Regions from separate parts of the Blautia sp. MSJ-36 genome, predicted to be linked through region 1. Evidence: riboswitches for the same ligand, from Rfam matches in the RefSeq annotation. Region 1 holds a riboswitch; the other holds the start of a gene.

Evidence for each region. A riboswitch is a leader RNA that binds a small molecule or an ion and turns the genes downstream of it on or off. The one in region 1 is predicted to bind FMN.
Region 2: it holds a riboswitch for FMN, as region 1 does, so the genes downstream of both, ribD (bifunctional diaminohydroxyphosphoribosylaminopyrimidine deaminase/5-amino-6-(5-phosphoribosylamino)uracil reductase RibD) here and KQI39_RS04075 (ECF transporter S component) in region 1, are expected to answer to the same signal.

The regions. Positions count from the first base shown of each region.
Region 1 is NZ_JAHLPQ010000003.1:170,056-177,348, reverse strand. It holds gene KQI39_RS04090 (hypothetical protein) at 299-820, shown strand; gene KQI39_RS04085 (NUDIX hydrolase) at 874-1,485, opposite strand; gene KQI39_RS04080 (MATE family efflux transporter) at 1,669-3,057, shown strand; gene KQI39_RS04075 (ECF transporter S component) at 3,186-3,821, opposite strand; FMN riboswitch at 3,952-4,069, opposite strand; gene KQI39_RS17280 (hypothetical protein) at 4,117-5,484, opposite strand; gene KQI39_RS17275 (glycosyl hydrolase) at 5,448-7,277, opposite strand.
Region 2 is NZ_JAHLPQ010000001.1:61,751-69,043, reverse strand. It holds gene ribH (6,7-dimethyl-8-ribityllumazine synthase) at 1-111, opposite strand, end outside; gene KQI39_RS00330 (bifunctional 3,4-dihydroxy-2-butanone-4-phosphate synthase/GTP cyclohydrolase II) at 141-1,358, opposite strand; gene ribE (riboflavin synthase) at 1,377-2,030, opposite strand; gene ribD (bifunctional diaminohydroxyphosphoribosylaminopyrimidine deaminase/5-amino-6-(5-phosphoribosylamino)uracil reductase RibD) at 2,012-3,139, opposite strand; FMN riboswitch at 3,415-3,529, opposite strand; gene KQI39_RS00315 (zinc ribbon domain-containing protein) at 3,649-4,416, opposite strand; gene tsf (translation elongation factor Ts) at 4,600-5,538, opposite strand; gene rpsB (30S ribosomal protein S2) at 5,575-6,318, opposite strand; gene KQI39_RS00300 (pseudouridine synthase) at 6,498-7,265, opposite strand; gene KQI39_RS00295 (DUF6449 domain-containing protein) at 7,265-7,293, opposite strand, start outside.

The DNA.
Region 1 (7,293 bases):
TTATGTCAAGGGAGATATACAACAAAATTTCATCAATAAAATGGGGATATTTAGTAAAACTCTTCCTTATAATTATTTATAGTTATCCAAATTAACTCGATATTTACAGTCCACATTTAACTCAGCCACCAAAAGCACTGATATTTCCAAAACACGCTCGTTAATTATATATCATTTTTCAATAATTATCTTTGTATTTCACGCATTTTTTATTGCTTTATATACAATTCAGACTTATAATAAAAGATACAAAAAAAGAGCGAAAACCATATAAAAATCCAACACTGGAGGGAACCTTATGAACGAAGAACTTTTTAATGAAGCATCAAAATCCAACATCCTGTCAAAACAGCTGATCGACCAGCTTCAGGAAAGCATGAACTACAGCAGTATCTCCTTCATCAACTGGACCATCGAAGTCCTGAAACTCCTGAAAGCCCGCATCGAGCGCGGCGACAAGATCAAAGATGAAGTCAGTGGAGTAACCTACGACCTCTACACCTTCCATAAATTCGTAGAAGCCAACTTCTCCACCTACATCACCGGCCAGGTCTTCAACACCTCCATCCGGTCCCAGAAAGTTTACTTCACCCTGGAAGCCTGTCCAGGCGGCTACAACCTCCTCATGGCAGACTCCGGCAACGAAAAAACCTACCGCTGGATCTCCAGCTTAAGCAAACGTTTCTCCCTGGTAGAAATGATCGCCACCGGAATCGTCTACATCAAAGACAATCGCACCGACACCTACCAGCCATTTATCTCCGAAAATGGCAAATACTGCAAATACAACAAAGACCTGGGCAAACTCACAGAGCTCTGATCTCTTAACTACAAAGGGGAATCTGCCAACCGCAGATTCCCCTGAATTTTTTCTCAGATTTCTTTCAGAAAGTCAAATGGCTCTTCATCTTTCAAAAAGTGCATCAGCATATATGCACACATAATAGCGACTCTCTCTTCTTTGAGGATCCTTCGTACTTCATCTCTGTCAGCGATAATGACCTCGATCTCCTCACTGTCCTCCTGAGCAGCCTTACTAACCTCCCCACTGGCATACCCGTAAACCGTAGCACAGGACTCATCCGTCATTCCGATCGTCGTAAAATAAGGCTTCTCAAACGCCTCCGCCACCTTAATCGGCTCCAGCTTCAGCCCTGTCTCCTCAAACATCTCCCTCACAGCACCTTCGTGAAAATCCTCCCCAGGCTCCACAAGCCCCGCCGGAAACTCATAAATATACCCGCCGATCGTATACCGATACTGACGGATCAGCACAACCTTATCCCTCTTCTCTCCATAAACACTGTAAATGATCACCCCATCCGGATGATTCTCCCCCGTAGAAAGCTTCATATCCTCCACACTCTTCGCCCTGGAGGCCACAAAATAAGAAACCGGCGTATCATGTACACTGGTTGCATCCACCCCATAAAGATTCACGAACTTATTATCTGTAAGTTTTTTCACACTGTTGATCTTACCCATCTGAAAAGCTCCTTCCCGAAAATTTTTTCTAAAAACATTTTATCCTATCCAAAACCAAAGGTCAATTTTTTATACTTACACTCACTTCACAATAGTGCTATAATAAATACCCTGCTATAAAATTTAAAATTTATTTATCACATTACCAAACAGCTACTGCAGACAAGAAAGAAGGAAAAAACATTGAAAAACCAGACCACCTCTGCCCAGGCCGAAAACCCTCTGGGAACCGCCCCTGTAGGCAGCCTGATCGCCAGATTCGCCATTCCAGCCATCATCAGCATGCTGGTCAGCGCTCTGTACAATATCGTTGACCAGATCTTTATCGGCCAGGGCGTCGGAATGCTTGGAAATGCAGCCACAAACATCGCATTTCCCGTAACCATTATCTCCACCGCTGCTGCACTGCTCCTGGGAATCGGCAGTGCCTCCAATTACAACCTGGAAATGGGCGCAGGAAACGAAAAAAAAGCCAGTTCCATCGCAGGAACCGGACTCTCCTCGCTGATAATCTCCGGTACGATACTCTCTGTCATCGTCCTTCTGTTCCTGAAGCCACTACTTCATTTTTTCGGCGGAACACCGGACGTCATGCCCTATGCCATTGATTATATGGGGATCACCGCCATTGGACTGCCCTTTTACGTTTTAAGCACAGGCGGTAATCACCTGATCCGTGCAGACAGGAGCCCCACCTATTCCATGGCCTGTATCCTGGCCGGAGCCGCCATCAACACCATCCTGGACCCGCTTTTCATCTTTGGATTCGGCTGGGGCATCAAAGGTGCAGCCTGGGCAACCGTGATCGGTCAGGTCGTATCCGGACTTCTGATCATTTTTTATTTTTCCAGACTCCGGAAAATGTACCTGGACCGCTCCATGCTGATCCCTGAGGCACGCAATCTGTCTGCTATTTTTTCTCTGGGAATGGCATCCTGTATCAATCAGGTTGCCATTGCTGCAGTGCAGATCGTCATGAACAATACACTTCGCCATTACGGAGCACTCTCAGCCTACGGAAGTGATATTCCGATCGCCTGTGCAGGAATCATTTCCAAAGTCAATCAGGTATTTATGGCCATCTGCATCGGAATCTCCCAAGGCTCCCAGCCCATCTGGGGATTTAACTACGGCGCCGAAAAATACAGCCGTGTACGCCAGACATACCGCTATTCCATAACCTTATGTACTGTGATCGCAACCATATTTTTTATCTGCTTCCAGCTCTTCCCACATCAGATCGTAGGTATCTTCGGAAACGGCAGCGACCTGTACTTTCATTTTGCAGAAAAATATCTCCGCATCTTCATGCTGATGACCTTTGCCAACGGAATCCAGCCTATGTCCGCCGGCTTTTTTACCTCCATTGGAAAAGCCAGGCTTGGTGTGATCATGTCCCTCACAAGGCAAGTACTCTTCCTGCTGCCGCTGATCGTCATCTTCCCGGTCTTCTTCGGAATCGATGGCGTCATGTACGCAGGACCAATTGCAGATACTGCCGCATTTGTGCTGGCCGTTGTTTTTGCCAGACATGAGCTTGGAGTCATGAAAGCTGCCGAACAAAACGCCTGACATAAAAAATGCCATGTAATCTTACTGCCCATCGGCAATATATTACATGGCATTTCTCATATTCTCAGATATTTATCTGAAACCACCATTTTCTGATCTTTCCATCATCCTCCGGCAGCTGCTTATGATCAGTCGCCCTTCAGTACAACACGGATCTTCTTATAAATCACAAATACGATCAGAGATGTCAGTGCATATTTAAAGATATTAAACGGAGCAATGATCAGCAGTGCAAAGGTAAGCAGTCCGTTTACGGAGCTGTGTACTGCGCTTCCCATCTGGATAAAGGTCTCGATCGGCATTCCAAAAGCCTTACCGTAAGCCGGAAGCAGCACAAAGGCATTGACAAAGCATGCAAGGATCGCTGTCAGAACTGTTCCCGCTGCCATACCTGCAACTGCATGTACTCTGCTCTTTTTATGACGGAAACGGTAGATCAGGCCGGCCGGTACCACATAGGCACATCCAAACAGGAAATTGGCAACATCACCAACACCGGCAGTCATGGTTCCCTTAGTCACAAGATGTACGAGAATCTTCACAAGCTCGATCAGGATACCTGCTACAGGTCCCATAGCGAAGGTTCCTACCATAACCGGTACCTCGGAAAAATCAAGCTGATAAAAAGACGGTGCAAGAAACGGGATCGGAAACTCAAGATTCATTAATACTCCTGCCACAGCACCAAGCATAGCTACCTGCGCGATAGTTCTTGTTCTGCTTCTTTCCACGGCATTTCCTCTCTGTAATATCTGTTCACTCATAACTCTCTCTCCTTCTTCAGAAATATTCAAAGAAAATTTCTACAAGAAATCTTTATGCGAAAAAAATGTCTTCACATAAAAAGCCCCGGGAGCTTCTTCCCGGGGCGCTGAGCACGTTCTTCAAATACTGCGCGTTCTTCTCTCATCCAGACTTTACTGTCGGTTCCGGAATTTCACCAGATCAGCCGCCGAAGCGGGTCGCGGACTATACCGCCGGTAGGGAATCACACCCTGCCCCGAAGAAATTTTCTTTTTATTGATTTATTATAACGCGCTCTTTTTATAATTACAAGCCTTAATTTTTCTCTGCAAGAACCGGCGCTTTCAGAAGGCCTGACGGTTTTATCTGATACTCATAGGACCAGAGGTCGCCGGTTGTCCTCCATGCATTTGGTCCATACCAGTCTTCTTTCTGATCACAGTTGTGTAAGGTTCCAAATGTATTCACCCGGTTTCCAAATACAGTCAGCTCCAGGAGATGCTCTCCTGCCGGCAGTTCACCAAGAGATAACTCATAAGGAGAAAATGCAATATACCCCGCTTCTTTTCCATCCACAGAAGCCTTCATAACCGGTGCGCGGAACAGATTTGCCCGTACATTTACTTCTCCGCCTTTGCTGATAAATGGAATTTTATATGTCACATTTCCACCATAGAACGGATAACCCTGAACGGTAAGGTCACTGAAGGCTGCCTTGTGGCTCACTGCATCCAGCACCTGGTCTCTTCCCACAGCTTTCACGGAAAACTCTCCCAGCAGGAACATTGCTTCAATATTCACTTTGGAATTATAAGGAATCTCCACAACCAGCTCATGTTCTCCTGCTTCCATCTGCGGAAGCGGAACTTTGCGGATACAGTGATCTACATACCATCCTTCCGCGCGGTTTTCCACAGTTTTCCCATCCAGGAATATTTTTGTTTTCTCATCATTTTCCATGGCAAGGAAAGTTCCTTCCATCAGAGCTTCTGTATGAATATGGAAGCGCAGGGACAAAGTATGTTCGAATCCTTCCACCCTGTCATTGGTCCATGGCTGTGCAAACGCCTCCATACGAAGTGGATATCCCAGCTTCTCACGGAACTGATTGTCAATGCGGAGAATCTCTTCCTCCGACTGCCACTCCCCGCCGTCAAAAGCATATTCAGCCAGATCCAGAATACTTACATTCGGTTCACTGCGGACAATCTCCACCTGATCTGAGATCGGAAGTTCATGGATTACTGTTTTCTCTGTGCTGTCCGTTTTTTCGGACTCTGTTTTTTCATCTGCAGATTCCAGCCACAGAAGCAGGCTGTCATGGTCAAACATGCTTTGCTTCAGAATGGTGTCCCCTTTATGGTACTCTGCTTTCACCGGATAAATTTCACCGGTCATTGCATCATATACGGTCACATTCCATGTTCCACAGATACGGATGCGGAGTTTTTCCTCCCTTGGAAGATCCTGACTTTTCTTACGTTCCTGCAGCTCGTTGATAATAATGCAGGCATCGGAAACTTTTTCCGTGCGGTTTACATGGCAGAGGAACAGCCATCTGTTTTTGCCTTCTTCCCTCATCTGATAAATCAGATTCGTGGAAGGTTTTCCGTCGGCCTCCAGAACCTCTATATCTCTTGCATCCTTTACTGCCTCCAGCAGACGGTACTTACTGAATGCCACAGTCTCACACTTCTCTGCCAGCTTCGCACCTCTCTGTCTGACGGATAGGCATCTGCATATTTCGGAAGCTGTCCTGCAAAGATCACCCGGCCGCCTCTTTCCTTAAATTTCTCAAGGATCTCCAAAGTAGAGCTTCGAAGTGTCAGGCAGTTCGGTACCAGAACTGTATCATATTTCATTACTCCCACCTTCAGAAGTTTTTCCTCTTCCTGTCCCTGATTCAGATCCGGAAGCAGAGATTCTGAAATAAAATCAAAATCAACAGTGCCATAAAGCAGCCATTCGATCATATGGATAAAGTTTTCATCCATCTCCTCACGGATCGGTGCTGTCTGTTCCTTTGGTCCCCAGAAAAGCCAGTAAGACTCTACCGGATGGATCACTGCCAGCTTCACATGTGGCACACCTCTTGTGAGGGCTGTATTAACTCTTGCAAAATAATTTTCCACAAGGGGATATTCTTTATACCACGGTGACTGGTAGCTGATAGAAGCCGGGTAATCACGTTTTGCCTCGCCTGCCATGGAAGTCCAGGTCAGATGTGGTACACGGACTGTTACTCCCAGAGCTGCCTGCCAGTCCCCCTGAAGCTTATGGCCCCGGAAATCAAAATCCCAGTTTGTAACACCATAAAGCTCACTTGTCATTCCTTCTCTTCCAAACTGGTGCACCGCGCTCTCCGCCTGTTTTGCGGTGGAAAGCTCTCTTCTGTCACAGAGCATATCAATTCCCGGAATTTCAAAGGAACGGTAGGAACGCATAGCTTCCCCAAGGGCCGCTGTCTGCGTTTCCAGAGTCGGCTCTTCCATCATATGTCCGGTCAGGGCAATGCCATGTTCCTTACACCAGGTTCCCACCGTATCCGCAAAAGCATCTGCAAAACGCTCTGCAATGTGGTCATGATATTCATAACGGATTCTGGAAACCGCCTCTCCTGGAAGCTCCCAGAACAGCTCCGGAAGATGCTTAAGAAGGCTGTGTCCATATGCAGCCTGGAAAGTTTTTTCCAGATCATCGGTATATGGAATGGTCACATCCATCCGCTCATCTGCAAAATCCAGGCACTGTTTATGGGAAAACTGCGGCTCGTCTGTAAAGATGGCAGGGATGGTTTTCCCGAACTCCTCTCCCAGATTTTCATAATACTTCTCATGGGTTACCTGGATAAAACGTTTTACCGCCTCTTTATCCAGAGTGTTCAGATACGCTTCATTGTTAAACCAGGGATTGTCCCCGGATACTTCAAGATAGGCAAACCATTCCTGAAATCCCTCTTTCAGCGACGCATCCTCATCGATCTTTTCATACTCTGCAAGGTAACCATCCTCCAGCCGTACCTGATATCTTCCAAGGAATGTGCGCTCATTGCTTCGGATCGCCTGTCCGGAAGAGCGAAGCTCACTGTTTCCGATCTCCTTTCCGTCCTGGCACTCCGGAGTAAAAAGCAGAAAACGGATTCTGTATTTGTGATCTCTTGTTACCAGCCCGCCGCCTGCTCCGGATGGCCAGCGGTCTTCATCATACAGCCAGGTCAGCATATCTTTTTCCCTGCTTTTTTTCCAGGAATATTTTACCAGATTCAGAAACTCTTCGCCCATGTAAGGATTGTCCATTCCTGTACGGCAGTGGATATGTCCGCCCCCCATGCCCATCGCTTTCAGGGCATCCAGCGTATTGTCGATCTCGGCTTCTGTCATCTTACAGTTCCATGCCCAGAACGGAGCCGCCCGGTACTCGCTTCCCGGATTTTGAAATTTTTCTTTTGTCAGTTTTTCCCCATTGTGATATAGCATACCTTCATCCTCCATT
Region 2 (7,293 bases), on a different contig from region 1:
CCCTCCCAATAATTTATTCACAATGATCTCATTGAATCTCGCTGCCACGATACCAACCTTCATTCCCTCCGGTGCTACTACTTTTCCTTCTACTAAATTGATCTGTCTCATTTTTTCTTCCTCCTGCTATTTGCTGTTTTTTATAAATTTATTTCTTTAAAAATATGACCCATCTTTTCCTGTTTCGTCTTCATATATTTCCGGTCATATTTTTGTACCGGAATCTCCAGAGGTACTCTCTCATTGATCTTCAGCCCGAATTCACCAAGCCCATAGACTTTATCCGGGTTATTGGTCAGTAATCTTAATGATTTCACACCAAGGTCTGACAGTATCTGTGCCCCGACCCAGTACTCTCTGAGATCCGGTGCAAACCCTAACTTCACATTAGCCTCCACGGTATCGTATCCCTGTTCCTGAAGCGCATAAGCTTTGATCTTGTTGATCAGTCCGATTCCTCTGCCTTCCTGTCTCATATACAGAATGATCCCTCTGCCTTCCGCCTCTACCTGGCGCATCGCTGTCTGCAGCTGCAGGCCGCAGTCACATCTGAGCGATCCGAATGCATCTCCTGTCAGACACTCCGAATGTACACGGCAAAGCACATCCTCACCATCTCCTATATCACCTTTTACCAGTGCCAGATGATGTTCTCCTGTAATGTCATTGATATAGCCATACATTTTAAAATCACCGTACTGCGTTGGGAGGTTTGCAGCTGCTTCCTCCTTTACATGCTTTTCATGTATTCTTATATAATCCTGCAGATCACGGATCGTAATAAATGTAAGGTTATGCTCTTTTGCCATTTCCCATAGCTGTGATGTACGCATCATAGTGCCATCTTCTTTCATAACTTCACAGCACACGCCGCATTCCTTCAGTCCGGCAAGTCTCATAAGATCTGTTGTTGCCTCCGTATGGCCATTCCGTACCAGAACCCCGCCTTTTCTGGAAATAAGCGGAAATACATGTCCCGGTCTTCTGAAATCCTCCGGTTTTGACTGATCATCCACACACTTCATAATGGTATAGGAGCGTTCTGCCGCAGAGATACCGGTGGTTGTATCTACGTGATCCACTGCCACGGTAAATGCTGTACTGTGATTGTCCGTATTCTCAGCAACCATCGGAGGAAAGTTCAATCTCGCCGCAAGTTCCGCACTCATCGGTGTACAGATAAGACCCTTTGCATAGGTCGCCATGAAATTAATATTTTCCCGGGTTGCAAACTCTGCCGCACATATCAGATCTCCCTCATTTTCTCTGTCCGGATCATCTGTGACCAGAACTATTTTTCCTTTCTTAAGATCCCTGAGTGCCTCTTCAATTGTGTTGTACTGATAATTTTGTGACATACTGTATATCCTCCTGTTCTAAAACCCGAATTCTTCAAGAAACTCCATCGTAATTCCGGATTCTTTTTTCTCTTCTTCATTTTTTCTGATGCCAAGCAGTTTTTCTACGTATTTTCCGATCACATCATTTTCCAGATTAACCAGATCCCCCGGCACCTTTTCCAAAAGGGTGGTTTCTTCTCCTGTATGTGGAATGACCGACACCTGAAAACCAGCTTCATCAATCCTTGCAACCGTCAGGCTGATCCCATCAATACAAACGGATCCTTTTTCCACGATCAGATGCAAAATCTGTGGCGATGTCTCAATCGATACCCAGATGGCATTTTCTTCCCGGAGCATGGAACGTATCACGCCAGTCCCATCAATATGGCCGCTTACTATGTGTCCTCCGAACCTGCCGTCTGCAGCCATTGCACGTTCCAGGTTTACCTGGCTTCCGGCCTTGCAGCTTCCAAGACTGCTTCTTCTGATAGTCTCTGCCATCACATCGGCGGTAAATCCGTCCGGCTGGATCGACGTAACTGTCAGACACACACCATTCACGGCAATACTGTCACCGATCCTTGTTCCTTCCAGGACCTTCCGGGCTTTCACTGCCAGGATCCCTGATTCTCCTGTCAGCTGTATATAACGGACTTTTCCTTTCTCTTCTACGATTCCTGTAAACATGATTCCTCCTGTTTTTTCTCACACACCTGACATCTTATCCGGATGTCCTCACCAATCTGGCAGATATCTGTATATTTCAGTTCCACTGCTTCAGACGGGAATTCAACTCCGATACCTTCTACCGGTGTCTTCCCGGCCACACCGCCAAACAGCTTTGGTGCCACAAAAGCCTGTACTTCCTTTACAATTCCGGCTCGCAGGGCACTGTCATTTAACGTACCGCCTCCTTCCAGGAGAATACTGTCAATGCCTTTGCTTCCAAGATCTGTCATCAGCTTCTTAAGGTCTATCTGATTCTTTTCATCTGGACAGTAAATGGTCTCAACTCCCATGGTATGTAATATTTTTATTTTTTCTTCTGTATTTTTCTGATCTGCATAAGCCACGATCGTCCGGTACTTTTCCGCACTTTTTACGATCTGACTGTCCGGCGGGATCCTGAGCTTACTGTCGCACACAATCCTGACAGGACTTTTCCATCCTTCTACCCGGACGTTTAACATCGGATCATCTGCAAGCACAGTTCCAATGCCTGCCATAATTCCCATGTACTGATGCCGCATATGCTGTACTTCTTTTCGTGCCGCTTCTCCGGTGATCCATTTTGATGCTCCTGTCTTCGTTGCGATCTTCCCATCCAGTGTCATGGCATACTTCATCACTACATAAGGAGTCTTCATAGTAATATAATGAAAAAACACCGGATTCAGCTGATCACATTCTTCTCTCATAAAATCTTCAACTACTGTTACACCGGCTTCCCTTAACATCTGTACACCTTTTCCCGCCACTTTCGGATTCGGATCCCGGGAACCGATCACCACTTTTCTTATCTTCTGTTCAATGATCGCTTCCGTACATGGAGGTGTTTTTCCATGATGACAGCAAGGCTCAAGCGTAACATAAATCACTGCACCTTCTGCTGATTCTGTAAGAGAAGCAATAGCATTACGTTCTGCATGAAGTTCTCCATACTTTTTATGATAGCCTTCCCCGATGATCCTTCCGTCTTTTACGATCACTGCCCCTACCATCGGATTGGGATTCGTCCAACCTTCTCCTTTTTTAGCCAGCTGGATCGCTCGAAGCATATATTCCTGATCCGTCATTTTTATTCCTTCTTTCTTATTCCTGTTCTTTGCCTGGTAGGCCGAGGCTTTTAGCCCTGTGCAATCGGATTCACAGACAAGTGAGTGGTATATTTATTTCGAAAACGATGTACCAGATACAAAAAAATCCTGCAGAAATATCTGCAGGGTGGAATTGATCTGTTACATATGATCGATAAATGAATGTCTGCTTATTTTCTACATAAAAAGCTCTGAAATGGATCACCATCTCAGAGCTCTGATACTACATTCATTCATACAAAAATCAACTGTACTATCATCTTCTTCCATCCAGACTGTACTGTCGGCCCCGGAATTTCACCGGATCATACCTTTCGGCTCGCGGGCTTTACCGCCGGTAGGGAATCTCACCCTGCCCTGAAGATATCTTTTTGTTTATTTTAATACTTTATCTGTTATTTGTAAAGCGGAATTTTTATTTTACTCATTCCATGCGGAATATTATCAGTGAACGGTAACGAAACTAATCACTAATCCGCATACTATACTCATCTTTTTTTGTATATAACCAATTCTGGATTTTCACCATCCTTCTCATATGTACATACCAGAATAAAATCCATACTTGCCAAAATACCGAAGCACCTGTCTCCTCCAAATTCAGACTCCAGTTGATTCCCCAGATAGGTTTTCTGATCATCAAGGAATTTCACTTTTTGTCCATTAGGCAGAGTATATTCCAGATTCACATATTTCCCCACAAGTGCATTTAGCTTGTCTACCCTTGGAAGTCCATCTATATGTAAATCATTTATTTCATTTATCAATTGCTTTTTAAACTCTTCAAACTGCCCATTGTCACTAAGTTCATCATACCTTTTCCAGTAATCTAACTTTGGAAGCATTTCTTTCAGATAAGTGCGTGCCTGTTCTTCGGTAAAGCTTTCATTTACCATATTCTTTACACAAACATCAATCAATTCATCCATATCATTATATGTGTATGTTCCATCTGCATAGCACCATTTACAATACTCCTCATTTAATGCGCCATCCTTATCACGTCCCAATATGGAATCATCATCAATTGGCATCCCGCAGCACTGACAGATCAGCTTTCTCGGTTCTCCCAGAAGCGTATTGATCGAGACATCAAATTCTTTCGATAAGAGCTTAAGTGTATCAGTATTCGGAACGGTATCTCCATTTTCCCAACGTGATACTGCCTGCCTTGTTACCATGATTTTATCTGCCAGCTCGTCTTGTGACATTCCTCTTTCCGTTCTAAGTTTTAAGATTACATTTTTTGTTTCCATAGCCGTCACCTCCATTATCCTATTATAAAGATAGATCCATGTTCTGAAAAGCAACTTCCTGTTACTATAGTCTATCCATATTTTATAATGTAGTATATGAAGTGGATAATATAAGAAAAACCCTTGAAAATACTGGATTTTCAAGGGTTTTATGGATCTTATTAAAGATATACAGATAACAGATTATTTACCCATCTGTTTTGCAACTTCCTCAGCGAAGTTCTCTTCTTTTTTCTCAAGACCATCGCCTGTCTCGTAGCGAACGAAGCCTTTAATCTGGATCTTAGCGCCGTTCTCTTTTGCTACCTGCTCTACGTATTTAGCAACGGACTGTTTTCCGTCCTCTGCTTTTACGTATGTCTGGTCAAGAAGGCAGATCTCTTTGAGCTCTTTCTTGATACGTCCTGTGATCATTCCCTCGATAACCTTAGCCGGTTTCTGGGACTCCTTCGGATCGTTCTGGATCTGAGCCATAAGGATCTCTTTCTCATGCTCGATGTACTCAGCGCTTACTTCTTTGTCGCTTGTGTACTGCGGTTTCAGAGCTGCGATCTGCATAGCTACGTTTCTAGCCATCTCTTTCACTGCATCGTTAACAACGTCTGTCTCAACGTCTACAAGAACGCCGATCTTTCCACCCATATGAGTGTAGGAAGCGATGAATCCGTTCTGCTCCTCAACCTGAGCAAATCTACGGATGTTCATGTTCTCGCCGATTACTGCGATCTGAGCTGCAAGAGCCTCTTTTACAGTCTTAGTTGTATCAAGTGCCCATGCCTCAGCAAGGAAAGCATCGATATCAGCTGCTGTTGTGTTAAGTGCCTGTGCTGCAACATCTGCAACATAGCCCTGGAATTTCTCGTTCTTTGCAACGAAGTCTGTCTCAGCATTAACCTCAACAACGACTGCTTTCTTTCCATCCTCTGTTACCAGAGTTTTGCAAAGACCCTCTGCTGCGATACGGCTTGCTTTCTTCTGTGCTGTAGCAAGACCTTTCTCACGCAGGAACTCAACTGCTTTATCCATATCGCCTTCTGTAGCTGTAAGAGCTTTCTTACAATCCATCATTCCGGCGCCAGTCATCTCTCTTAACTCTTTTACCTGTGCTGCTGTAATAGCCATTGTTCGTTTCCTCCTGAAATATTCTGTTTATACGAATTATTCCTCTGTAGCTGCAAACTCCTCAGACTCAGCCTCGATCTCGCCATCTGCCTCTGCAGTTCCCTGCTTAGCCTCGATAACAGCGTCAGCCATCTTGGAAACGATGAGTTTTACTGCACGGATAGCATCGTCATTTCCCGGGATCACATAGTCAAGCTCTTCCGGATCACAGTTAGTATCGCAGATACCGATAAGCGGGATTCCCAGTGTATGAGCCTCCTGTACGCAGATTCTCTCTTTCTTAGGATCTACGATAAAGATAGCATCCGGGATTCTCTTCATCTCTTTGATACCACCAAGGTTCTTCTGAAGTTTAGCAAGCTCTTTGCGAAGCTCGATAACTTCTTTCTTAGGAAGTACGTCGAATGTTCCGTCAGCTTCCATAGCCTCGATCTCTTTCAGTCTTGCGATACGGCTCTGGATTGTCTTGAAGTTTGTAAGCATACCACCAAGCCATCTCTCATTTACATAGAACTCTCCACAACGCTCTGCCTCTGTACGGATAGCATCCTGAGCCTGTTTCTTAGTTCCTACGAAAAGGATGTGTCCACCGTTAGCTACGATGTCTGCTACTGCATTGTAAGCATCGTCAACCATTCCTACAGACTGCTGAAGATCGATAATATAGATACCATTTCTCTCTGTGTAGATGTACGGAGCCATTTTAGGGTTCCATCTTCTTGTCTGATGTCCGAAATGAACACCTGCCTCTAAAAGCTGCTTCATTGAAATAACGCTCATGTCTTTTCTCCTTTTTGGTTAAATTCTTCCGCACAGGTCGCCTTCCCTCTGGACCCATCCTCACACCGTAGGGCACCATCCTTATAGAATCGCCGTGCGTGCTTATTTTTGCAACTTCTGAATTATAGCATAGAAAATCCCCTTATGTAAAGGGGATTTTTCCAATTTTTTTCTGTTTTTCAGCGGTTTCCGGCAGATTTCAGAAGCTCCAGCTCTTTTTCGGTGAGCGAACGATATTTTCCTGTCGGAAGATCTGAAGGAAGCGCCAGCGGTCCCATGGATAGTCTTTTCAGATAAGTTACTTTTTTTCCCAGTGCCTCCATCATCCGTTTTACCTGATGGAATTTTCCCTCGTGGATGGTAAGTCGGATCTCAGATTCCCAGTTCTTACCGGCTTCTGCAGATTCTGTACCGGACTCCCAGGTGGAAAGGATCTCCATCCTTGCCGGACGTGTGAGATCCTTTTCCCCGATATCCACGCCTTCTGCAAGCCTCGCAACGTCTTCTTCTGTTACTTTCCCGGATACTTTTGCATAATAGGTTTTATCCACATGCTTTTTCGGAGAAAGAAGCTCATGTGCAAGAGGACCGTCGTCTGTGATCAGAAGGAATCCTTCTGTATCTTTATCCAGACGCCCTACCGGAAAAAGTCCCTTTCTTCTGTCTTTTTCTTCAATATAGTCGAGAACCGTTTTATCTCTGGAGTCCTCCGTTGCGCTGACACAGCCTGCCGGCTTGTTAAAAAGATAGTATACATATTCCGGTGCAGCATGGATCTCCTGCCCGTTCATAACCACCTGATCTTCTTCCGATACTTTCAGCTCCGGTTTTTTCGCAGTTTTTCCATTGACCTGCACCTGACCCTTCTGTATGTATTTTTTTGCCTCGCTTCTTGTACCTGCGCCGGCATCTGCCAGAAATTTATCCAGCCGGACTGGTTTTTCCATTAATCATTTACCTCCCATTCTGTTACAT